2 linked regions of the Dyadobacter pollutisoli genome follow. The protein of the gene in region 1 interacts with the protein of each later gene in a pairwise test. Links are inferred from orthologs where the notes say so. Each region holds a gene or a part of one and is shown in the gene's direction. Other genes may lie near its edges.

Region 1 (11,909 bases):
TCCCCACTGGCGTTCAGACAAATAAGGTCCCCACTTTTTCCATCCCCTATTATCCTTTTGAAGGCTTAATCTTACTTTCTCAGCGCCGTGTGCCATTAATATATCAATTTTCGAAAGGAATGAATTTCACTGTAAATCAACACAATTTAAAAAACCGGCTTTCAAAAACACCATAAACCGGGATAAAATTAAAAAATTTTAAAATGCCGAAAAGACGACCTCCACCCGTTAATAGTAATAATCTGAGAACCTCTATTTCCAAAAAAGCGCTAGTTTATTGCCGGGCTTAGGATTGAATCAAGATTTGAATGTACCTCCACCTGATAGTTAACTTCTCCCGCATAAAAAGCAGTAGTAGGTGCTGCCTTAGCCGATGTTTCGGAAAGTAAAGGATGCCTTTCGGTATGCAGCAAAGCTTCCACGTCTGACACGTATTCCTTGAACATCAAAGGGTTAGTCAACTTATAAAACTTCCCATCAGCTCCCTTCAATACGGGCACCGGCTTTATCTTGCCTTCTGCATTCAATTGACCATATTTCAGTCGCGCCGCAACATACTCTTCATCGGATTCGCCGAAGACGATTAGCTCGGATGGCTTCTCGGTAGTTCTGTTGAGGTTGATTTGATTATCCAGTGAATCGAGAAGCCTTCTTTGCTCCCAGGTATTTTTGCCGGAACGGATCCGCTCACGGATAGACTGGCGTATCAGGTAAGTCAGTGCCTGGGTAACGTTCAGGCCAATCTCTGCCATTTGTTTAAAAATGAAGGAGGTAGGTGACATGCCCGGAATGGTATTCGGGTCGTGCAGCAGAATGGTGCCGTCACCGGTCAAAAACCCATCGATCCGCACGCAGACATCGATACCAAGTTGCTGAAAAACCTGTGCGATAACCTGCTGTATTTCCTGGTTTTTTTCAAGTGTTGTATCAACCGGAATCCTTTTGCGGCTAGCACCCGGTTTATATTTTGCATTAAAATCAAAAACCTTTACCATTTTGATCACTTCGCTCGGAGGCAATGCTAATGGCTTTCCATCACTGAGCTGAATACAACCGCAGGAGAATTCCTGTCCGTCGATAAATTCTTCAATTAAAACCTGATCCTCTCCATTGGAACTACTGATAAACGCGTGCTCCTGGCCGCTGGCGAAATATTCGTCCAGTTTAGCGATCAGATTAGCAGGATGGTAAACTGTTTCACCGGAGAAAACAACAGGAAAACCTATCCCCTCGTCCAGATTAGCTATTTTTTGGCCCCATGCCTGTTTTTCTGGCCTATCCAATGAATTCCAGATATTGGCATCGAGTTCGATCTGGAAAAAGCATTGGTTTACAGCGGCAATGAATTCTTCAAGAGAATCCTCCTTCACAATGGCTACCCCGATTGACGAACCCTGGTGCGGGGCTTTAATAACCAGTGGCAGGCCGAGATGTTTTTTAAGTACCTGAAAAAGAATAGGATATTCGCGGGGAACCCACTGACTAAAACGTAACGTCCAGCTTTTCTTCTGCTGACCATTCACCAGTGCGATCATTTCATTTTGCAATATTTTGTCAATACCAACTGCGGAACCCATTAGCCCTGGGCCACTGTATGGAATTCTGTACCATTCCAGCAATCCCTGTATAGCGCCATCTTCACAGTCAGGACCATGCATGGCGAGGAACGCAAATTCGAAATGTTGCTTAAATTCTGACGGAGCCAGCAACTTCCCTATTTCAGCTGGCAGCGGTTGATCTGCCAACTCGGGAAAAGATTCGATATATGTCTTGAAACCGTTGAGCTGAGCGCTTTTCAATGGATAAAACTCTCTGATCTCAGCGGAATACATTAACTCTTTTTCCAAAAGTATAAAACGACCGAAGCTGTCCACAAAGACCGGCACGGGCTCGAAAAGGGACTTATCCAGATACTCAAAAGCAGTCTTGCCACCCGCAAATGAAATTTCCCTTTCACGGGAGGGACCACCAAAAAAAATTCCGATACGCATATTTAGATATCCTGATTAATGCATTTAGATCATAGCTGCAATATAAGGTACTAATTGAGATGAATCAATTTCTGTCAGAGTTGCGGCGGAATTTTAAACACAAAAAGCAGCCTTCATAACCGAAGACTGCTTTTTATCTAAATAAATATAAGTTTCAGACCGTATCAGGCCAGCTCCGGAACATTCACGGAAACCACTTTACTAACATTCGGTACCGCTTTACGGATTGATTCTTCCAGGCCTGCCCGGAATGTCATTGCGCTCATCGGGCAGCTTTGGCATGATCCCTGCAATTCCAGTTTGACAACCATATCGTCCGTTAATTCAACTAATTTCACGTCACCGCCGTCTGCAAGCAAATAAGGACGTACCGATTCGAGTGCCTGCTCGATTAGCTCTATTGTTTTTTCTTTTGAATCCATTGTTAAAAAATCTATTTGCTAATATGCAAGATTATATTCTAAAAATCAAATCATTAATAGACTCTGCCTAAACCTGTATTTCTACCGGAAGGGTTTTTTCTCTGGTTGCGTTGCGGATCGCCACCTGCTGGGCAAGCGATTCGGCAGCATCCCGGAATGCATCGTTCACAATCGGGTTCGTGTCCATAACAGCCGGACGACCTTCATCTCCCGCCTCCCTGATCCCCTGCACCAGAGGTATCTGACCGATCAACGGCACATTAAACTTATCGGCTAGCAATTGCCCTCCACCTTTTCCAAAGATATGGTATTGATGATCCGGCAATTCCTCAGGCGTAAACCAGGCCATATTCTCAATGATGCCCAAAATAGGGACGTTGATCTGCGGCTGACGGAACATAGACAATCCTTTAATTGCATCGGCCAGGGCCACTTTTTGGGGTGTAGTCACAATTACAGCCCCTGTTACCGGCACGGTTTGCACCAAAGTAAGGTGAATGTCGCTGGTTCCCGGAGGCAGGTCTATCAAAAGGTAATCCAGATCGCCCCAATCGGTATCGCCAAAGAACTGTTTCAATGCCTGGCTTGCCATCGGCCCTCTCCATACCACCGCGCTGTCGGGCGGCGTGAGAAAGCCTATGGATATCATTTTGATCCCGTACTGATGGATCGGATTTATATAGTTTTTGCCATTTTTCGGTGTAATGGTCGGCTGCATGTTTTCAGCTCCGAACATGACCGGTATCGACGGCCCTGAAATATCTGCATCAATAATTCCCACTTTCGCGCCTGAGCGGTGCAATGCCATTGCCAGGTTTGCAGTTACCGTCGACTTCCCTACCCCTCCTTTTCCTGACGAAATCGCAATTACATTCTTAACTCCCGGGATCATAGGGCCGCTATCCCGCGTGGAAGTAACATTGGCAGTAAGCTTGATAATCACTTCCACATCGGGACTCAGATGCTCATGAATAGCTGCTTCACAATTCCTTCTGATCAATTCTTTCAGCGGGCAGGCCGGTGTGGTCAACACCACTGTAAAACGCACCTGATTAACCCCAATCTCAATATCCTGGATCATCCCCAGCGTCACCAGATCCTTTTTCAGGTCAGGCTCCTCCACGGTACTTAATGCCTGTAAAACTTTTTCTTTATTGATTGTAAATTCTCCCATTATACTGGTTACGTACTTTGTCTTAATACTGTTCAACAACAAATGTCCTCAATGAGTTTGTTAGGAAACCGGAAATTCTCTGATTCTCTTTTCAATTTCTTCCAATTCGGCGGACACGTCCATATTTCGCGAAAGTGCATTCAGCTTGCTCCATAATGATTTCAGTAGTTTCAGCTGGCTTTTCGTAAATCCGTGCAATGGCCGGTGATGGATCGTTTGCTTCACAGCGTCCCATTCTTTCATGAATGCCTGCATTTCGGTATCAATAAAAGCTGCTTCAAAACCATTGAAAATATATTGTTCCGCAATCTTATTCGGATGTATCATATCTTCCTCATAAAACCGGTAATCGCGCAGCTCGTCGATCATGATCTCATAGGAAGGGAAGTATTCGACCTGCTTGTACTTTTCGCTAAGCTTATGACATACCAGCCGCAATGTTGACTTACTTACCTGGTTCAATGGTAATGTATCTCGCGTATGGCGCACGGGACTCACCGTCATAACGATCCGAAGATCCCTTTTGAAAGTCTGCAATTTCTGGATCAATTGCTCCCAGGCAATGCTGATCTGGTCGGGATGAAGCAATTCCTTTACAAATTTCTCTCCCGGAAGTTTATGACAATTGCCGATGATCTGGTTGGTCTGGCGATGGCGGTAGGCGTAGGCAGTACCAAAAGTAATGACCAGCACATCGGCTTGTTTTAAAAACTGCTTAATGTTAGCTAGCTTGTCTGTCAGGCTTGCTTCCAGCTCATTTTTATCCTGACTCCATTGCGATGAGTGAAAGTCATGATGCAGCCATATCTGGTCCTGATTCTGCAAATACAATGCCGGATTAGGAGCTTTTTCTTCGAGGGCAGCATCTAATATTTTGCTGATGGCCAATGGATTAAAAACAGTACCCAGCGGATTATTAAGTACTTCAAATTTATAGCCGCCAAGTTGGGTACCCAATACCTCCGCAAAGCACGAACCGATGGTCATTATTTTGGAGTGGTGGCTGATCTTCCATTCCGACGGCGTGATACTGACTTCGGTACTTAGCTTAATCTCCTTCATTCATCTGCAAATATGTCTTCTGCAAAATTAGCAGTATTTGTTCTACCCAGCACTCTGCCAATTTCTTCTGTCCCGGAAAAACACTATGTTTGATTCAAATTACACACACTTATCCTCCAAAATGAACGAAAGTTCCTACCCATTCGCGCTGTCGCGTCAAGAATTGCGATATGAATTTGTCAGTGTTAGTGCGGACAAAGAAGTAAAGAAGGTTGTTGTATTAAGTCAGACAGACGAAAACGAGATTTATAATCTGGCGTTATTTGACCTGCTAGACAATGACGAGCTTGGCTCTCCATCGAAAAAAGATGCGAACGATCTAGCCAAAATTAATACAACAGTCTCCTGCATTGTGAGTGACTTTTTAGAAAAAAATCCACGTTGCAGTGTAGTTCGTCTGCACAACGAACCTCCTCGGCAGCTAGTCAGAGATGAAATTGTGCAAAAGGAATTGGACGAGATGAATGAATTGTTAAGAAAAACAGATTTATCAAACCTATTTAATCGTCATTCAAATAAATGAACAGGCAAGAATTGATACTATCAGCAGTCCTAGTTTTGTCTAATTTTTTTGTGTGCTGTTCTCAACCATCCAGCCCACCAACTCCGTCCAGCAAGAAAACCTACGAATTCGGCACTAACCCGTCCTGGCAAGACGAATTCGATACTCCCGGAAAGCCTGACCCTACCAAATGGGGCTACGACCTCGGTGATCATGGCTGGGGCAATCACGAACTGGAAGATTACACGGACAAAATCGCTAATGCCAAAGTAGAGGGCGGAAACCTCGTTATCACTGCCATTAAAGAAAAATCCGGAAAACTGGATCACAGTTCTGCCCGTTTGGTATCAAAAGGGAAAGGGGATTTTTTGTATGGAAAGTTTGAGATCAGGGCCAAACTGCCGAAAGGACGAGGCACCTGGCCAGCTATATGGATGCTAGCCAGCGAAAATGGATACGGTAATAAAGGCTGGCCTGATAATGGTGAAATCGACATTATGGAGCATGTTGGCTTCGATCACGGTAAAGTCCATGGCAATGTCCATACCAAAGCTTTTAACCATACCATTGGAACCAACAAGGGAAATAATGTTATGGTCGACCAGGTCTCAGAGGAATTTCACACCTACTCCTGCGAGTGGACACCCGATGCCATTTCCATTCTGGTGGATGGTAAATCCTATTTTACATTCAAGAAAGAAGCCGGTTATCAATGGCAGCAATGGCCGTTCGACAAACCTTTTCATTTTATTTTAAATATAGCTGTCGGAGGTGACTGGGGAGGGCAAAAAGGCGTGGATGACAGCATTTTCCCTCAAAAAATGGAGGTCGATTACGTCCGTGTTTACCCGCTTGTCGAGAAAAAGTAACTTTGAAATTCCAGTGCATGGAAGTATCTTGCACCATGGATCATTTCGTTGTTTCGGCCAGGAAGTATCGTCCCGTCACCTTTGATTCGGTGGTTGGCCAATCACACATCACTACCACATTAAAAAACGCAATTCGCACCAATCACCTCGCGCAAGCCTTTCTTTTTTGCGGTCCGAGGGGTGTAGGAAAAACTACATGTGCGCGGATTTTAGCCAAAACAATTAACTGCCAGAACCTCGGCGATGATGTAGAAGCTTGCGGCGAATGTGAATCCTGTGTCAGCTTTCAAAACAATGCGTCTTTCAATATCCACGAACTGGATGCTGCTTCCAATAACTCGGTGGAAGATATCCGTAACCTGATCGATCAGGTTCGCTATCCACCCCAGACTGGAAAATACAAAATCTACATCATTGATGAGGTTCATATGCTTTCTCAGGCCGCATTCAATGCATTCCTGAAAACATTGGAAGAACCGCCGGGCTATGCCATTTTCATTTTGGCAACTACGGAAAAACATAAGATCCTGCCTACTATCCTTTCGCGCTGCCAGATCTTTGACTTTAACAGGATACAGCCAAAAGATATCGCATATCATCTGGCTGATATCGCAAAAAAAGAAGGCATTGAAACTGAAAAAGAAGCACTGGAACTGATCGGGCAAAAAGCGGACGGAGGACTTCGTGACGCGCTTTCAATGTTCGATTTGAATGTTACTTTTTCAACTAATAATCACCTTACCTATGCAGCAGTACTCGAAAACCTGCATATCCTGGACTATGATTATTACTTCAAAATCACCGATGCATTGACTGCCGGCAGTATAGCGCGGTCTTTGGTTTTGTTTGACGAGATCTTGCGAAAAGGTTTTGACGGACATTTGTTTGTGGTAGGGCTGTTGGAACATTTCAGGAATTTGCTGGTGGGTAAAGACCCTGTTACTGTGACGCTTTTGCAGGTTTCGGAGTCTGCCGAGCGTAAATACCAGGAACAGTCTGCGATGGCCGATATGAGTTTCCTGCTCTCTGCGCTTAGTATCGCGAGCCAATGTGATATCAATTACAAATCAGCCAAAAACCAGCGACTGCATGTGGAGCTTTGCCTCATGAAGCTCGCCAATTTACCGCACGTTCTTCAACTTAATTCACTTGCAGCCGTTGATGAAACGGCAAAAAAAAAAGTTGAGCCACAGCAACAGCCATTAAATTCGCAGCCTTCTGTTCCGGCAATACCGCCAACGAACGGCGCTCCAACCAATGGAAGCTCTTACGCACCGCCGCCACAGCCAGTAGCAACTCCAGCTGTACCGTCACGACTGAAAAGCACGATTCCGCTCACTGCCACCACTCCCATTACCAGCCAACCGGTTAAGGAAACCGTTGCGGCTCAAACTGACTATGCTGCCGTAGCAGCCGGCAGTAATGTCAAAAAGGAGGCATTGACCTTTGAAACACTTCAAAGGCTTTGGTATGAATTTGCAGAAAAGAGACAGCAAGCCGGAAACTCGACCACCGAGGAAATTACACTAAGGAGAGAGTTCAAACTGGAAGGTACCACCATTGAAATAGCGCTTGACAACACGCACCAGCTGGAAGCAGTCCAGAACATGCGTTATGATCTGCTGGGTTTTCTGAAAAGCCGGATCGATGCTCCCAGGCTGGACATTAACCCCCGTGTAGCGCCCCAGGAGGTAAACCGGCTACCCTATACTCCTGCCGAAAAATTCAATTATATGGCTGAAAAGAACCCCTATCTGCTGGAATTGAAGCAGGCACTGGGCCTTGACGTAGATTTCTAACGGTTTTTCGCCGCTTCCAGAAATTGATGGTTAAGATGCAAAACCTGCGGGATCAAAGCAGCGGTTTCGTCATTGGTAATGATAAAATCTGCGATCTGCTTTCTCGACTCGTCCGACGCTTGCCTTTTGATAATCGATCTGATTTCCAACTCACTACGATTGTCTCTTTGCAGAATACGCTTGATCCTCAGATCTTCCGGCGCGTGAACCACCACGACGTAATCCAGTGAATTCCCCTGCCCGGCCGCGTTCATAATGGCCGCTTCTTTCAACACATATGGAGAGTCTGCATGTTCCGAAACCCAATGCTGGGTATCTCTCATGACCACTGGATGGATAATGGCATTCAGCTTTTTTAAGAGCTTTTCGTCTTTGAAAACCACGGAGGCAACAAACGAAGTATTATACATTCCTGACGAATCATACGATTCCGGCCCGAGTAAATCCGTTACCTTTTCTCTGATCTCAGGTTCATGATTGGTAAGCCATTTGGCACGGGAATCGGCGTGATAAACAGGAATTTCAAGGCAGGAAAATACCTGGCAGACTATGCTCTTGCCGGAACCAATACCGCCGGTAACTCCTATCTGAAGTGGAAGTGACATGGTTTCGGGGAAAGATGGTTATTGAGGAGCAGCATTTAAATACTGCGCAACTTCAAAACTGACATATACGTCCCGATGACTCACCTCCACCAATGGAGATACGGGCAATGGAATCGGTAGGCTTTCGTCGAAATTATTCTGGATTTTTGGAACAGGAATTGAAATGCGAATGGTATCGGGATAGGTGCGGATCAGTGAAACCGGCCCGTCCACCGAGATCAGCGACGGAGACACATTGATGATGCTTGATATCACGTACCCGTCCCGAATATTGATACCGGCGCTATCCACCCTGATAGGGATGATCTTCCTGATCTTGCGCTCGAAATTTAACTCAAACGTATCTGCAATGACATAGTTGACATGCAGGTTAGGGAAAAGTTCTGTAATTTGGTCCGTCAGGGCCGTTGAATTGATAAAGCTAGCTTCATTGGGATTCAACACCTTGTATACTACCGGATTAGCATTGAAATTCAGCCATGACTTTTGAAGTAAAGTCCAACCATCACCCGATACATTTACTGAAATTCTCTTGGGCAAAGGCTGCATGGGAACGAATGCGGAATTATCGTACTCAATTTCCAGCGGGTAATTAAGCTTGATTGAATAATTATCCTTATTCAACACATTCATCAACCAAAAAAAAGAGGCTGCCAGGATGCATACGAAAAAAGTTTTGATCCTGTTCTGGCCTGACGGTACGTTACTCACAGCAAATTAAAATGGGCATACATCCGAAAATGTATGCTGTTCATAAATTATTTATTCATTACTAAACAGCGATCTCAAAGCAACGAACAAATATTCATTACGAGAATTTATCCTGCAATAGTACGCGAGATGGCTGATTTGTCAACTGTTAACTTTACTCCTTTATCCAGTTCCAACGTAACTGTTGTCTCTTCTACTGTATAAATCCGGGCGTGGATTCCTCCAATCGTTACCACCTGATCGCCTTTTTTGAGGTTACCAAGCAATTCTTTCTGATCTTTTTGCTTTTTCTGCTGCGGGCGTATCATGAAAAAATAAAACACCCCGATTATCCCGACCCACATCACGACCTGATAAATCATACCTTGTGAGCCGCCTGCTGCTGCTTGTGCTAATAAAGAAAAATTCATTGTAAGAGATAGATTAGAAAGTTTATTTTGTTGGTGCGGAATTGACAACTCCTTTGAGCCTTAGCTCCGAATAAGCAGGTTCCGTATTGGCATACACCGTAATGGTTTTTACCTGGGGACCCGACTTGTGTTTGCTGTCAAAACGGACTTTGATACTTGATGTCTCTTTGGGACCAATTGGCTCCTTGGGCCATTCCGGCGTTGTACAGCCGCAGGAAGAAGTGATATTGTTCAGGATCAGCGGATATTCTCCATCATTGCGAAATTTGAAACTGTGCTCCACAATAGCTCCTTCCTGAATGGTTCCAAAATCGAACGATGAGCTATCGATCAAAGCAAAAACAGGCATTTTTGAATCTGCCTGTTCCGCTTCGCTTTTATCTTCTTTTTTGGAACAACCGGAAAAAACCAATGCGATTCCTAACAAAACACAAATGGATATTTTTTTCATATCGGTAATTAATTGGCCTGACCTTTGATTTGAGCCATCAAACGGTCCACATCTTCGAGCAGCTTTTCAGCTTTTTCGCGGGCGTCATTCACAACCCGCTCGCCTTCGGTTCTGGCGAGACTATCCGGCTGGTCTTTTTTATCAACCATATCCTGGATCACGCCTTCCAATTTCTCCCTGTATTTCGACAATCTGTAAGTCAGCTGGGTGCGAAGAACTTCCCCTTTGTCGGGTGCATAAAGAATCCCCAATGCAGCGCCGGTGACACAACCTGTCAGGAATGCGATTAAACTATTACTGGTTTTACTCATGAGTTTTTAAGTTTTAGCTGTTGCTGCGGCTATCAGCCTTTTTGATATTGGTAAGCCCTCAAAAATTATTCCATGCGGTAAAACCTGTATAACTTTCGAAAGCCGTTATTTATTATCTATCAATCCGCGGCCGCTCTTTCTGATCACCCCTTCTTTCGAAAGCTTCACAGAAAGCACGTCCAGGACGCCATTTACAAACTTACCACTTTTTGGGGTACTGTACCTTTTTGCTATTTCAATAAACTCGTTAATTGTTACTTTAACGGGAATGCCCGGGAAATGGATCAGTTCCGCCAACGCAGTTTTCAATATAATCAGATCCACGAGCGCAACCCTTTCCAGCTCCCAGTTTTTAAGCTGATCATCCAGATATAGATCGTATTTATCACTTTCAGCTACCACGATCCGGCATAGTTCTTCTACAAAGAACCGGTCTTCTTCCCAATCTTTGGTCAAAGGCGCCAACTGAAAAGTAGCGCTATTGTCTGCTGATTTCAACGTTTTGATGGCTAGACTACGGATCAGTTCACTATGATCACTCCAATATAGGTCACGCTGTTCAAAATAATCAAGCGGAACTTCGTGCTTTAAGATAACCTGTCTTAAAATATATTGAACGATAGCCTGATCTTCCTCAGGGGTATGTGAGGTTTCCTTGCAATAAGCTTCGTACTGCGCATCTTTCCTCAATGCTTCACGATAAGTTTTCCTGACAAGGTTCATTTCATTGGACCAGTTGATACCGTTCCTGATAATTTCCTCTTCCAGGTTTTTATCTTCGATCAGCACCCTCACAACTCTGTTGGTGTCCAAGCCAGAGTCTTTTGGAAAAGGCGATTCAGGATCGTCATATCTTCTTTCGCGGTCAATTTTGGCCTGATGCGCCAGTTCAATGATCATTGAAAGAACACGTACAAAATCAACATGGATCGATTCAGTCTCATTCAATACCCTCCTTACCATTTTCTCTCCATCCGTAGCTGTCTGGCGGCTGTATGCCTGAAATGCACTGCGTGCAACTTTCAAAACCTGCTCCGGAAGTTCCTCATCCTCATTGGGTTTTCCGTTTTTAATCAATTCGTCGAGCGTCATTCCAGCCAGACGTTTCATCCCTGCTAACTTCTGCCGGTTTTGAGGTTCCATGGAGTTCAGATCCGGCGCAAAAGCCTCATCAATGTGATCTAGTGCGAGCAAACGATTGGCATCTGCTGTCAACTGTCTTGCATAAAGCGCCTGGACCGCCTTGGTTCTTAATAATCTTCTATTCAGCATAAGCCGGAATACTAATTGGATAAAAGGTACAGTAAATCAAAGAACGTTTTTGCATGTATAGCAAGGTTATTCATTTAGCATACCCCGCATTTGTGTTTTAAAATTGACCGCAAAATTAGACTATTTTGTTTAGAATCGAAAAAATGAAACACCGCCTTTTAATTTTGCAACGTTTTAAATGAATAGGATGTTGGTTTAGGATAGTCCCGCATCTGTTTGAAATCTCCGGTCTAAAAGTTTTATCGAGTGAAAGCATTAAAGTACCTCAACCAGTACTTATGGAAATACAAATGGTATCTCATCCTGGGAACCATTTTTACCATTATTTCT
Region 2 (13,163 bases), 2.7 Mb from region 1 along the record:
GTTTCGCCAGGAGATAGACTACAATGCGGATGAGCTGAAACACATCATTGAAGGCAAGGAATTTAAGGAGTTGTTCCCGGAAATTCACGGCGATATTTTAAAAACAACGCCGAAGGGTTATCCAAAGGATCACCCCGAAATTGAGCTGCTAAAAAGAAAACAACTTTTTTTCGTCCATCGGTACACAGATAAGGAAGTGGCCTCCAAGGACTTCGGAGATATGGTCGTAAATGCTATCTCGCTGCTTAAACCTTTTACCGATTATATGAATTATGTATTGTATGAACAGCCTGCCGAGCAATAAATAGCGCTTTTCAAAGTCTGCCATTTCAAATCACAACATCGATCACATGCAATTTTCTCACTTACACTGCCACACGCAATTTTCACTTCTCGACGGTGCGGCGGATATTAAAAAACTATTCAAAAAAGCCAAAGAGGACAATATGCCAGCGGTGGCCATCACCGATCATGGCAATATGTTCGGGGTATTTGAATTTGTGGCTGAGGGAAATAAGCAAGGGATCAAGCCCATCGTAGGTTGCGAGTTTTATGTGGTCGAGGACAGGCATATCCGCCAGTTTACCAAAGACAAAAAGGATGTACGTTTTCACCAATTATTGCTTGCCAAAGATGAGATAGGTTACAAAAACCTGGTTAAAATGTGTTCGCTGGGTTTTATTGAGGGAATGTACGGCAAGTACCCCCGGATAGATAAAGAGCTGATTGTGAAGTACCACAAAGGGCTGATAGCGACAACTTGCTGCATTGGTGCGGTTATTCCCAAGACTATTTTAAGACAAGGCGAAGAGGCGGCTGAGAAGGAATTCAAATGGTGGCTCGATTTGTTCGGTGACGATTTTTACGTAGAGTTACAGCGTCACGAAATTCGGGATCAATATATTGTGAATGAAGTTCTTGTGAAGTTTGCAAGAAAATATAATGTCAAGATCATTGCTTCCAACGACTCGCATTACGTGGACCAGGAAGACTGGAATGCACACGATATTTTGCTGTGTATCAACACGGGCGATAAGCAAAGTACCCCGTCCGCGAAGGATTTTGATGATGATAAAGGTATTCCGAAAGGCTCCCGGTTTGCATTTTTCAATGATCAGTTTTATTTCAAGAAAACCAGCGAAATGCTATCGCTTTTCAATGATCTTCCTGAGTCACTGGATAACACGAATGAGATTGTTGACAAAATAAAAACACTGGATTTAAGGAAGGACATTCTATTGCCCAACTTCCCGATACCCGACGAATTCAAGACACATACATTGTCTGAAATGGTGGGGAAAAAGGAATTGACCGCCGACGTTCTGAATCAATGGGAATACCTGAGGCACATTACGTTTGAAGGAGCAAAATTCAAGTACGGCACGATTACTGCTGAGATTGAGGATCGTTTGAACTTTGAATTGAATACAATCAGGAACATGGGTTTCCCCGGTTACTTCCTGATCGTGGCTGACTTTATTGATGCAGGGCGTAAAATGGGGGTATTTATTGGTCCAGGCCGTGGTTCTGCAGCTGGATCAGTGGTGGCTTACTGTACCGGTATTACCAACATTGACCCGATCAAGTACGATCTGCTTTTTGAGCGTTTCCTGAATCCTGACCGGATCTCACTACCCGATATTGATACGGACTTTGATGATGAAGGTCGGCAAAAAGTAATCGATTATGTGGTTAAAAAATATGGCTACAATCAGGTTGCGCAGATCGTAACATATGGTACCATGGCCGCCAAATCGGCGATTAAGGACGTTGCCAGGGTAATGGACCTGCCGCTGATTGAGGCCAATGCATTAGCGAAGCTCGTACCGGACAAGCCCACTTACAATATGACCCTCAACCGGATCTTCACAGCACCGCTGGAAGGAGAAGGGAGTTTGATGAAAAAGGAGGGAATAGCGCCTGAAGAGCTTGATAATGTTAAGAAAATGCGGGCTATTGCGCTCGGTAACGATTTGCAAGCTAGTGTGTTACAGGAAGCAAGGCGATTGGAAGGTACTGTGAGGAATACGGGTATACATGCGGCGGGGATTATCATTGCCCCCAGCGACTTAACTGAAATTATTCCGGTGAGTACCTCCAAAGACTCGGACTTTCTGATCACCCAGTATCAGGGAAAGATCATTGAAGATGCGGGGGTAATCAAGATGGACTTTTTGGGCCTTCGAAACCTGACCATTATCAAGGAGGCTTTGCGGCTCATCAAGCAGAACCACAATGTCGACATTGTGATTGACGACATTCCGCTGGACGATCCGAAAGTTTTTGAATTGTTCCAGAGAGGTGAAACGAATGCGATCTTCCAGTTTGAATCTGACGGGATGAAAAAGCACATGCGCGACCTCATTCCCGACCGTTTTGAGCATTTGATTGCCATGAACGCCTTGTATCGTCCCGGTCCGATCGCATACATACCAAACTTTATCCGTCGTAAAAATGGTCATGAGGAAATTACCTATGACTTGCCCGAATTGGAAGAGTACCTCGCTGATACTTATGGGATTACAGTTTACCAGGAGCAGGTAATGCTTTTGTCCCAGAAACTGGGCGGTTTTACGAAAGGCCAGGCCGATACCCTGCGGAAAGCGATGGGTAAGAAGCAGATTGAAACCCTGAACAAGATGAAGGGGGACTTCATGAAAGGCGGTGCCGAAAAAGGTTTGGATGCCAAAAAACTTGAAAAGATCTGGACCGACTGGGAAGCATTTGCATCTTACGCGTTTAACAAGTCACACTCAACGTGCTATGCGTTTGTGGCATATCAAACCGCCTATCTCAAATCGCACTATCCGGGTGAGTATATGGCGGCGGTATTGACGAGCTCACTGGGTAACATTGAAAAGATCACATTCTTCATGGAGGAATGTAAAAACCTTGGAATTACGGTTCTGGGGCCCGATATCAATGAATCGGACCGTCAGTTTAACGTAAATAAGAAAGGGGAGATCCGTTTCGGACTGGCCGGGGTGAAAGGAAGTGGTGATGCTGCCGTGGAATCGATTATTGAAGAAAGAAACGCCAACGGACCATTCAAGGATGTGTTTGATTTTATCATCAGGGTCAATTTGCGGACGGTTAACAAGAAGACCTTGGAAAGCTTGGCCTATGCAGGCGGCTTCGACTGTTTTCAGGAGTATCACCGGGCACAATATTTCACAGCTGAGCAGGGCGAAAACGGAACATTTATTGAAAAAATAATCCGTTATGCTAACAATTATCACGCTGAAAAAGCATCTAACCAGTCCTCACTTTTCGGCGCTTTTGGTGGAAATGATATATTAATGACCAAACCCAAGGCCGCGGACATTATTCCCTGGGATGATCTTACCAAATTGCGTTACGAACAGGAGGTGGTAGGCTTTTACATTTCCGGTCACCCGCTCGATACATTCCGGGTCGAGCTAGACAATTTCTGCAACGGTACATTGGATAAGGTCATGGAAATTGCCGAAGGAGAGCGAAACCCGAAATTTTTTGGTAAGGAAATTAGTGTGGGTGGAATTGTGACAAGTGCGCAGGAAAGAATGTCCCGGAATGGAAGTCTTTTTATGATTTTTAAGCTGGAAGATTACCGCGGTTCAATGGAGATGTTGCTGGGTGGCGAAGATTATATCCGTTTTAAAAATTACCTGCAAGTCGGCCAGTTTTTATATATCAAAGGCAAGGTGCAAAACCGGTGGAAACAGGAAGACCAATTTGAATTTAAAATATCCCAGATTCAGCTGCTGACGGAAATCAGGGAGAAAATGTGCAGGAAGATCAAGATCAGTCTTACATTGGACCAAATCGATGCGCAATTCATTCACTTACTGAACGATACATTTGGCAATCATCCCGGATCATGCGCTGTAAATATGACGGTTATTGACCCGGAAACACGATTAGAAGTCGAAATGTTGTCACGTGGTTACAGGGTTGCACCATCTAATGAACTCTTCAAAGTGTTGAGTGGTTTTCATGGTGTAAAGTTCTTTTTAAACTAGTTTTTTAAATAAATCAGCAAGGAACTTTTAGATACTAATAAGCATTATTACATCAGATTTATAAAAAAACATAGACACTTTTTGGACATGGGAAAAGCAATTGAAATTACCGATAGCACCTTTGAAGAACTTATCCAGGGCGATAAACCAGTACTTGTAGATTTTTGGGCAGAGTGGTGTGGCCCTTGTAAAATGATCGGACCGGTAGTGGAACAGTTGGCTGGCGAGTACGACGGAAAAGCAGTTATTGGTAAAATGGACGTGGATATGAACTCATCGGTACCTGCTAAATTTGGTATCCGCAGTATCCCAACATTGATGATTTTTAAAGGAGGACAATTAGTTGATAAAGTTGTTGGTGTTGTACCAAAAACAACTTTGGAAGATAAATTAAATGCCCAAATCGAAGCGACTGTTTAAGGTCTGATCGATTATAAAATTTGAAAAAGGCTCCAATTCGGAGCCTTTTTTGTTTTCGATCTATTTGCTACTCGTTAATCTCAATCGTAAAAGCTGCTTCGAAGGTTTTACCGGCATCCAGTTTCAAAATCCCTTCTTTTGTTTCAAAATTCTGGTCGGAGTCGGCACTGTCTGCGATGCCTAGCCAGGGTTCAATGCATACAAAATGACCACCAGGTTTGGCCCAGATCCCTAAATAGGGAAAATCTTCATAATGTAATGTGATCACCTGGCCAGATTTTGTGCTGCGAAGGCTTACTTGTCTGGATATTAAATGCTTGAATATCAATGCATCTTTGTCAAATAAATGGGAGTTCAAGTGCAGGACATTGGTATTTTCTAGAACCGGTTTCGTTTGATTCCCTACCAATCCGTCTTTTTCCAGAAGCCAGGTTGCATCAGTTTCAACTGCTTCAAATTCAAGGTAATAGTCGTCATAGACTTCATCGTCGTGCAGCGGACATTTGAACGCCGGATGACCTCCGAGCGAGAACAACATTTCCCCGGAACCATGATTTGTAATGTGATGACTGACCACTACTTTGCTATCCACCAATTTATAGGTAATCCGAAACTCGAATTCGAACGGGTAAATAGCCAATGTTTCGTCACTGCTTTTTAAGGCAAATGTCAGACTATCAGTAGTTTGCTCAGCTAAGGTAACATTCGCATTATTGCGGATAAACCCATGGCGCGGAACTGCGTATTGCTGACCATTGTATTTGACAAAACCATTTTTAATGGCTCCAATGACCGGAAAAAGCACTGGTGCATAACTCGACCATACATTAGGATCGGCATTCCACATGAAGTCTTTGCCGGTTACAGTCGACTGAATCTGACAAAGTTCAGCGCCAGTCTGTTTTACGGTAATTTTAAGATGGTGGTTCTCGATGGAGTATTGCATAAGGATAGGATAGATATTCTTTCTGTTGCGTATTTAGGAATTCAAAACGTTCAAAATAACGGCGCAGGCTTCGCGGATCTGTTCTTCGGTAATGGTGAGCGGAGGAGCGATCCGCATTGCATTGTCACAAAATAGGAACCAGTCTGTCACTACTCCTTTTTCAATGCATTTGTCGATGGTATCCTTCAATTTCTCGAATGACTCCATTTCAGCTGCCAACATCAAGCCTTTTCCGCGCACTTCTTTAATGTCCGGATGTACCAGTAGCGCCTTGAATAACTCGCCTTTTGCATTGGCTTCTGCGGCCAAATTTTCCTCCAATGTAACCTGCAAAGCTGCCAGAGAAGATGCACAACTTACTGGATGGCCGCCAAATGTCGTGATATGGCCCAGGATCGGGTTGGTTTTCAAAGCGCCCATGATTTTTTGAGATGCCATGAAAGCACCTATCGGCATACCGCCGCCCATACCCTTGGCACTCAGTAAAATATCAGGATAGATACCAAATTGTTCAAAGGCCCAGAAACTGCCTGTGCGGCCGAAGCCAGTTTGGATCTCATCCAAAACAAGCAACGCACCCACTTCCGTACATTTTTTCCGAAGAGCAGAAAAATAGGCGATGGAAGGTACACGAACGCCCGATTCTCCGCCAATGATTTCAATGACAATAGCGGCAGTATTTTTCGTAATTTTCTCTATATCAGGTAAATGTCCGTGCCGTATTTGAGTAATGCCAGGCAACAGAGGTCGGAAATTCCGTTTGAAAAACTCCGCACCGGCCAAGCTTAATGCCCCTTGCGTCGCGCCGTGATACGCATTAATGCAGGAGACAAATTCAGACCGGCCCGTATAGCGTTTGGCAAGCTTCATAGCTCCTTCTACCGCTTCGGTTCCTGAATTGGTAAAGTAAACATTGTCGATCAAACCAAAAGGAGAGGGGTTTGCGGATTCCAGGTTCAATGTGTCTGTCAATGCCCTCGCAAGCCTGACCTGCGTCCCCTGCACATACTCCCCGTATACGAGCAAATGCATGTGCTTATCCAGCTGCTCATGAACTGCCGCGAGAACTTTGGGATGTCTGTGGCCAACATTACTCACGGCGATTCCCGATATCAAATCCATGTAAGATTTGCCTTCCGCGCTGTACATATATACACCTTCTGCACGCTCAATTTCGAGCGCGAGCGGATAGTCGGAAGTTTGTGCTAAATGATCAAAAAAGTGCTGACGGTGGGAAATGTACATTCTAAATGTTTAATTCTTTTTAAAAGTATAATACTTATTTACATTCAATATTTGTATTATACTCAATCTTTTACTCAAAAAAACTGGCGCTGCCGCCGACCCAGGTAAAGTCCTTGTTGTAACGTACTCCAATCATTTCTCCCCGGCTCAATCGACTCAGACTGATCAGCAGTTCAGGTTTTGGGGCGTCGTCATTCCAACCGTACATCATGCGGATCTCACATTTGACCAGTCCGTCGGGTGCTTGAATGACTGGCTCGTACTTGACTTTTTTTTGAAGAATATAGTTCTCAGGATCATTCAATGCGACAAGATCTGCCTCCGTAATATGCAGCTGCACGCCAGAGCCGGCGAAGGAGAACAGCGGTTTCAAGACATAATTTTCAAGGTCTGCCGGAAACTGACCATTGTAATCGCTGACGAATTGTGTCTCAGGTATAAAACGGTTTTTCAAAAATGGCATTGAAAATTTACTGATCCTGAAAAACCAGTTAGGATGTCCTACCCACGTCACATCTACCTCATCCGTGAAATGATAGCTGGTTTCCAGGTCGGGGTAATTCAGTAAATCATCAAAAATGAGACGGTTATAAATACGTTTTACCTGAATTTTGCGACCGTCTTTCTCATAGTAAAGCTTTTTGCCTTCCAGGATCAGTTTGGTATAGCATACCGCCTTGACGCCCAACATTTGCTCAGTAACCGCAAAGTCAATCCTGGTCTTCTGTTTTTCCGGGAAAATTTCAAGAAGGATTACCTGCTCAGGATTCTCACCGGCCAGGATTAATGATTTGAGCTTTGCTATGTAACCTTCATATTGATCGGGGCCAAAGGCATATTGAAAGTAGTCGGCTATGGTGAAAAATTTCCTGAACGATTCAGACAGAAATGCCTGGTAACCGAAAATGGATGGAAAGCCTTGTAATTCAATGAGCTGCGGTACCAATTCGCCATTATCATCTTTGCAAATGGCATAGTCGATCGCCAGAAATGAAGTATGTACATTCTCGCCTGGCACCGATTGCCCGGTAGGAACTGCCCGGTCGGTTTTTGCTTTGAAATCCGGTGAAAGCAATGTTGCTATAATCTCTTCGGAGGCCTGATTGATCTTCTCTTTCAGTTCTCTCGGCACGAACACCGGAGTTTCCGCGACCCGAAAATCCAGCTGTCCGGGAAATGCTTCTTCAATGGATTTTACAAAATCCGCGTATTTGCTTTCGGTGAAAGAACCGTTAAATGCTTCACGGGCTTCCTTATGCATAGGCCGGTGCGAAAGTTTTGTTCAATGCGTTTTTCAGGAACATCGGGATTACGACTGACTCCGTCATGAGTATTTTATCAGGATCGTTCAGGTGCTCGATCATGTCGTTGTATTTGGCTTCTCCGTGAGCCGAAATGATGGCTGTTTTTTTGTCTTCTCTTAAAAAGTATCGCAGCATTCCTTCCGCATCCGCCTCGGGATGGAATTGGGTGCCCACGATTTCATTCGCAAAACGAATGGCCATCACTGCTCTTTCAAGCGGGACGTGCGGACGGATTTTTTCAAGGCAAAGTAATTTAGCGCCCATATTTTCGAGCATAAACTGGTTGGGCTGGGTAACCTGAAAATCCCTTGAATCCACGATCCAGAATGGGTCGGTGAGTGCATTCAATAATGGGTCTTTTCTTCCCAAAGAGGTTTTATGCACAGGGAATGTACCAAATGACGTCTTTCTTCTTTTGCTCACACCAGCCAGTTGCCAGTGAATGCAGGCCATTTGAAAAGAATGGCATATCAGGAACAAATGCTTTTTGGTACGGTTCTGACGTTTGGCATTGAATTGAAGAAGCTGATCCAAAAAGCCGAAAAACTTCTTTTCCCACGTCTCGCCGACAGGGGAGGGGTTACCGGGGCCGCCACTTGAAATGTAAGCGTCAAATTCCATCCCCGGAACTTCGAGTTTTTGCCTCACATCAAAAATCGTGTATTCAACGGGCACACCTTCGGTCGCTCCGAAAGCGGTAATAATTTTCTTAATACAACGCATCCCTTCGTTGTCGTGCCCGTTGTACATGTCCAGAATGGCGATCCGGAAATGTCTGTTGTGATTGGTCATCTTGGTAGTACTGAGCGTTTTTGCGATCAGCTTTATCTTTTATAAATTTTTTTAAGAATTGGGTAAAAGTTAAAACAACGTTTATGACTATTAGTTCGGTTTCGACAAAAAACCTGTGTTATTTTCTGCTTAATCCAAACCTATCCTGGTTTCGGCCACAATGTAGTCGACCACTGCATTCATACTGCCAGTTTCCTCGAATACAGCCAGTTGTCTGTCGGCGCCGGTGCCCATTTCCATGATTTGATGAATGTAGTCAATTTCTTTTCTGCTGCCCAGCTCATCCACCACATCGTCTATAAATTCAAGCAATTCCGCTACCAGGATTTTGTACTCGACTTCTTCCTGTTTGCCAAAATCAATGAGCTTTCCGTGAATTCCATAGCGCGCCGCACGCCATTTGTTTTCGTTGATCAGCATCCGGTGATAGGGACGGAAACTGAGGTTCATGCGGTGTAGTTTATGGATTTTAGCTACCAGGGCCTGCATAATCGCCGCCAGGCAAATCGTTTCGTCCGTACGCATAGGTACATCGCACATCCTGAACTCAATGGTGTTGAAAAAAGGATGCACGCGAATGTCCCACCAGATTTTTTTGCCATTGTCAATGCATTTGGTCTTGATCAGCAGATTGACGTATTCATCATATTCCGACGCGCTGGAAAAGAAATCGGGGATACCGGTCCTTGGGAATTTATCAAAAACCTTTGACCTGTATGATTTAAAACCAGTGTTACGCCCGCACCAGAAAGGAGAATTGGTCGAAAGCGCGTAAATGTGGGGCAGAAAGTACCGTACCGCGTTCATAATCTGGATTCCTTCATTGCGCGTCTCGATACCAACATGCACGTGCAGCCCAAAAATAAGGTTACCGCGCGCGACGTCCCGCATTTCGTCGATGATCTCATCATACCTCGGATCCGGTGTGATCAGCTGCTCCACCCAGTCGGCGAAAGGATGGGTACCTGCCGCTGCAACCTGCAAGTTCTGCTTTTCGGCCAGATCCAGGATCATTTTCCTCAGATAAGTAACCTCTTCACGCGCCTCCTGAATGTTGTGGCAAATGTTGGTACCCACTTCTACCACAGCCTGATGCATTTCAGCCTTAACGCGCTCTTTTAATGTTATTTTTCCATCCTCCACAAGCTTGGACATGTGCGACCGCAAATTGCGGGTAACCGGATCTATGGTTTGAAACTCTTCTTCAATTCCCAGTGTGAAAGTGGCCATATCGGAACCTGTGGTGATACAAATGTTATGATTTCTTGATCTTGGAGTTTTTGGCAGGAGCTTTGGTAACTGCTGCTTTTTTGGTTGGAATCTTGGGCTCTGGCTCAGCCACTGGCTCCGGCGCTTTCGCAGTAGCAGCTTTTGTGGCTTTTTTAGGAGTAACTGCTTTTACTTTAACCTCTTTGGCAGTGTCTACCGGTGGGGTAGCTACTGGTTCTGGTTCCACAGCCACTGGTTGGGCGACCGCAGGTACAGGAGCAACGGCTGGAATACTCACAGCATCATTGATAAATGACCCCCAGGTAAGGTTAGTCTGGCCGGGAATCTGCTTTTTAGCACGCTCGATGGCCATATTGGCTGCGGCTTCCACTACCCATTCAAAATTATCGGGGCCAACGGAATAGATATCTGCGTCGGGCGCTGGATTGCAGAAATCGATTGCGATGGGTATGCCGTCGCGTACGGCGAATTCGACCGTATTGAAATCGTAGCCTAGGGCTACATTCAGTTTCAATGTGTAATCTCTGATTGTTTCAAGCAGTTTTTCGCGGGCTTCTCCCGTCGTTTTCATTTCAGTAGCATACCGCAAATGGTGCGGGTTACGCGGCTCGTAAGGCATGATGAGCACATCTTTTTGGCCGATACAGTAACAACGGAAGTAATCTTCGAACTCGATTTCCTCCTGCAACATCATCACCAGCTGCCCCGTTTCCTCATGTTTGTGCCACATATCCTGCGGGTTAACCACTTTGTAAACGCTTTTCCAGCCACCGCCATCATGCGGTTTCATATAGGCAGGGAAACCGACGTACTGAAATATCTCTTCCCAGGCCATTGGAAAAGCCAGGTTACGGAACGAAGTTTCGGAAGTATTCTCTGGACGCTGTTTTGAAGGCAACAAAACGGTTTTAGGGACCGGTACCCCGATTTTTTCCGCTAATGCATTGTTGAAAAACTTTTCATCGGCGCTCCACCAAAACGGGTTGTTGATCACCGCTGTACCGGATATAGCTGCATTCTTGAGAAAAGCCCTGTAAAATGGTACGTCCTGTGAAATCCGGTCGATAATGACCGCGTACTCGGTCGGTCCGGCCTGAATTACTTTGTCAATAGTTACTGCCTCTGCTATGATCCCGCTTTCTCCTTTGCTGTTGACTCTTTCAATAAATGCGTTTGGAAAAGTGTTTTCCATTCCGAACAAAATTCCAATTTTTTTCATAGTCTGGTTTCTGTTTTGTTTTTACTTAATTCTTAGAGGATTCTTGACAGGTAATCGGGGAACATTTTATTCCAAAGTGGCCAGTCATGTTTTTCCCAGCCGCGGATATCAAGCCAGTGGTCGATTCCGTTGGCACTCAAAATGCCGGACATTTTAATGTTGCTATCTAGGCAAATGTCCCACTCGGAGGTGCCCAGTACGATTTTCATGTGCCCGTAACGCCAGCCCTGTTCATTAGGCATGAAATCGATAGGGTTATTGAAATAGACGGTATCATCATAAAAGCCGTCGGTAAAGCTCCGGATATCGAAAGCGCCGCTCATGCTCACAAGATACGCCACCTGGTCGGGGTGTTTGAATGCGAAATTAGCAGCATGAAAACCGCCGAAGCTGCAACCCGCAACCCCGATCTTGCCGACATTACATTCATTCCTTATATAAGGTACCAGCTCATTGTTCAAAAATTTGTCATACTGTACGTGGTTCAAAACCCGGTACTGAGGGTTGAGATGCTTGGCATACCACGATTCTGAATCAATGGAATCGACACAATAGATTTTGTATTTTCCTGAGTCGACCAATGCTCTCACAGACTCGATCAGACCCATGTCTTTGGCCTGGTAATAGCGTCCGAGCGTTGTTGGAAAAAGTAGAATTGGATAACCCCAGCTGCCGTAGACAAGCATGTCAACATCCCTATCGAGATGATGAGAGTAGTATTTAATATGCTTCTCTTCCAAATGGCGGGCGTTTAATATTTGACAAATGAAATATACAAAACAAATCATAGGAAGCAAATTAATAACTTGCAGGTTTCAATTCCGTTATTATCCCCAGGCAAGTGAGTTTGAATTCTTCCAGTTCGCAGATTTTATCATCCATCCAATACGTTCATTCGACTTTCCTGGACAGGGAAGTGACCATTTCCGTGTTGCTTCCTGCCGCGTATGATCCGGTTCGGCTCTACCCATTGCTGCTGTTTAATGATGGTCAGGATTTTGAAGCCCTGGGTATGGCTGCATTGTTGGAGCGGCTTTCCGGCAAGCCGTTTATAGTAGTTGGCATACACGCAAATCATGACCGGATCTATGAATACGGTACATCGGTTCAGCCCGATTATGCCGACAGGGGGAACAAAGCTGGCGCAACCACTAGCTTCGTTTTGCAAGAGTTGCTTCCATTTTTGAAAAATCATTATAACATTAAAATGTCCGGCATTACTCACGCAGGTTTTTCGCTTGGCGGTTTGATGGCGCTGGACATTGTATGGAACCATCCTGACATATTTTCAGCGGCTGGTGTATTTTCCGGTGCGTTGTGGTGGAGGCAAAAAGCACTAAATGAAGGTTATAGCGATTCCGACCGGATCATGCATCGCCAGATACGGAACTCGGCAGCAAAACCGGGACTGAGATTCTGGTTTCAATGTGGTAGCCTCGACGAATACGATGACCGCGACGGTGATGGGGTCATAGACTCCATTCAGGATACATTGGAGTGCATCGCTGAACTGGAACGAAAAGGATATGGGTGGAACAAAGAAGTTTTTTATCTGGAAGTGGCGGAAGGTAGGCATAACCCGCAAACCTGGGCCACAGTGCTGCCCGACTTTTTGGAATGGATGTCGGGCATTGACCAGGAATAATTATAAGCCGGATAGAAACGCCATCGTGTCTACCGAGTCAGCATAGTCGGAAAGGCCGGGCTGCTGGGCGGTTCCCGGTGGGAGCAAGCCTGGGATATTGACTGCGCTGGTACCGACTACACATTGAATTTGATCCTCATTTTCTGCTATAAGTGCCTGCACCTCTCTCAAAGAGCCGTATGTTTCATAATGAAGCACACTGATCGCAGAAACCAGAGACCTGCTTTCGGTGATCAGCAGAAAACCATTGTCAAAATGGGGTACCCGGTTGACCAGGAAAATGGATTTGTTGTATTCGTAGTTGTTGAAGTATTTGTGGTGGTTCAGATAATCTGCTGAGACCTCCTCGACAGACTCGTAG

The links.
Region 2: the proteins of ON006_RS18940 (region 1) and dnaE interact in binary tests that used the Escherichia coli proteins (3 or more experiments, as listed by UniProt). The link is inferred for Dyadobacter pollutisoli from one-to-one orthologs.

The regions. Positions count from the first base shown.
Region 1 is NZ_CP112998.1:4,622,576-4,634,484, forward strand. What follows is about bases 5,510-8,437. They hold ON006_RS18940 (DNA polymerase III subunit gamma/tau), read left to right. Parts: upstream 5,510-6,055; coding sequence 6,056-7,819; downstream 7,820-8,437. Other genes in these bases: ON006_RS18935 (glycoside hydrolase family 16 protein), read left to right, coding at 5,510-6,020; coaE (dephospho-CoA kinase), read right to left, coding at 7,816-8,424. Outside these bases: ON006_RS18905 (MGH1-like glycoside hydrolase domain-containing protein), read right to left, coding at 1-96; ON006_RS18910 (D-alanine--D-alanine ligase family protein), read right to left, coding at 270-1,991; ON006_RS18915 (NifU family protein), read right to left, coding at 2,156-2,413; ON006_RS18920 (Mrp/NBP35 family ATP-binding protein), read right to left, coding at 2,481-3,587; ON006_RS18925 (GSCFA domain-containing protein), read right to left, coding at 3,648-4,649; ON006_RS18930 (DUF6934 family protein), read left to right, coding at 4,771-5,172; more of ON006_RS18935, read left to right, coding at 5,169-5,509; ON006_RS18950 (YbbR-like domain-containing protein), read right to left, coding at 8,443-9,135; preprotein translocase subunit YajC, read right to left, coding at 9,243-9,545; ON006_RS18960 (DUF1573 domain-containing protein), read right to left, coding at 9,568-9,996; ON006_RS18965 (YtxH domain-containing protein), read right to left, coding at 10,005-10,307; transcription antitermination factor NusB, read right to left, coding at 10,413-11,579; ON006_RS18975 (ABC transporter ATP-binding protein), read left to right, coding at 11,826-11,909. UniProt on the Escherichia coli protein: Part of the beta sliding clamp loading complex, which hydrolyzes ATP to load the beta clamp onto primed DNA to form the DNA replication pre-initiation complex.
Region 2 is NZ_CP112998.1:1,927,036-1,940,198, forward strand. Bases 20-4,201 are described here. They hold dnaE (DNA polymerase III subunit alpha), read left to right. Parts: upstream 20-350; coding sequence 351-4,001; downstream 4,002-4,201. Other genes in these bases: ON006_RS08005 (DUF2461 domain-containing protein), read left to right, coding at 20-304; trxA (thioredoxin), read left to right, coding at 4,089-4,201. Also shown: more of ON006_RS08005, read left to right, coding at 1-19; more of trxA, read left to right, coding at 4,202-4,421; ON006_RS08020 (aldose 1-epimerase family protein), read right to left, coding at 4,489-5,367; ON006_RS08025 (aspartate aminotransferase family protein), read right to left, coding at 5,401-6,612; ON006_RS08030 (hypothetical protein), read right to left, coding at 6,683-7,873; ON006_RS08035 (type 1 glutamine amidotransferase), read right to left, coding at 7,866-8,708; ON006_RS08040 (carboxylate-amine ligase), read right to left, coding at 8,838-9,938; ON006_RS08045 (ATP-grasp domain-containing protein), read right to left, coding at 9,964-11,157; ON006_RS08050 (esterase family protein), read right to left, coding at 11,190-11,897; ON006_RS08055 (alpha/beta hydrolase), read left to right, coding at 11,999-12,802; ON006_RS08060 (acyl-CoA reductase), read right to left, coding at 12,803-13,163. UniProt on the Escherichia coli protein: DNA polymerase III is a complex, multichain enzyme responsible for most of the replicative synthesis in bacteria. This DNA polymerase also exhibits 3' to 5' exonuclease activity. The alpha chain is the DNA polymerase catalytic subunit.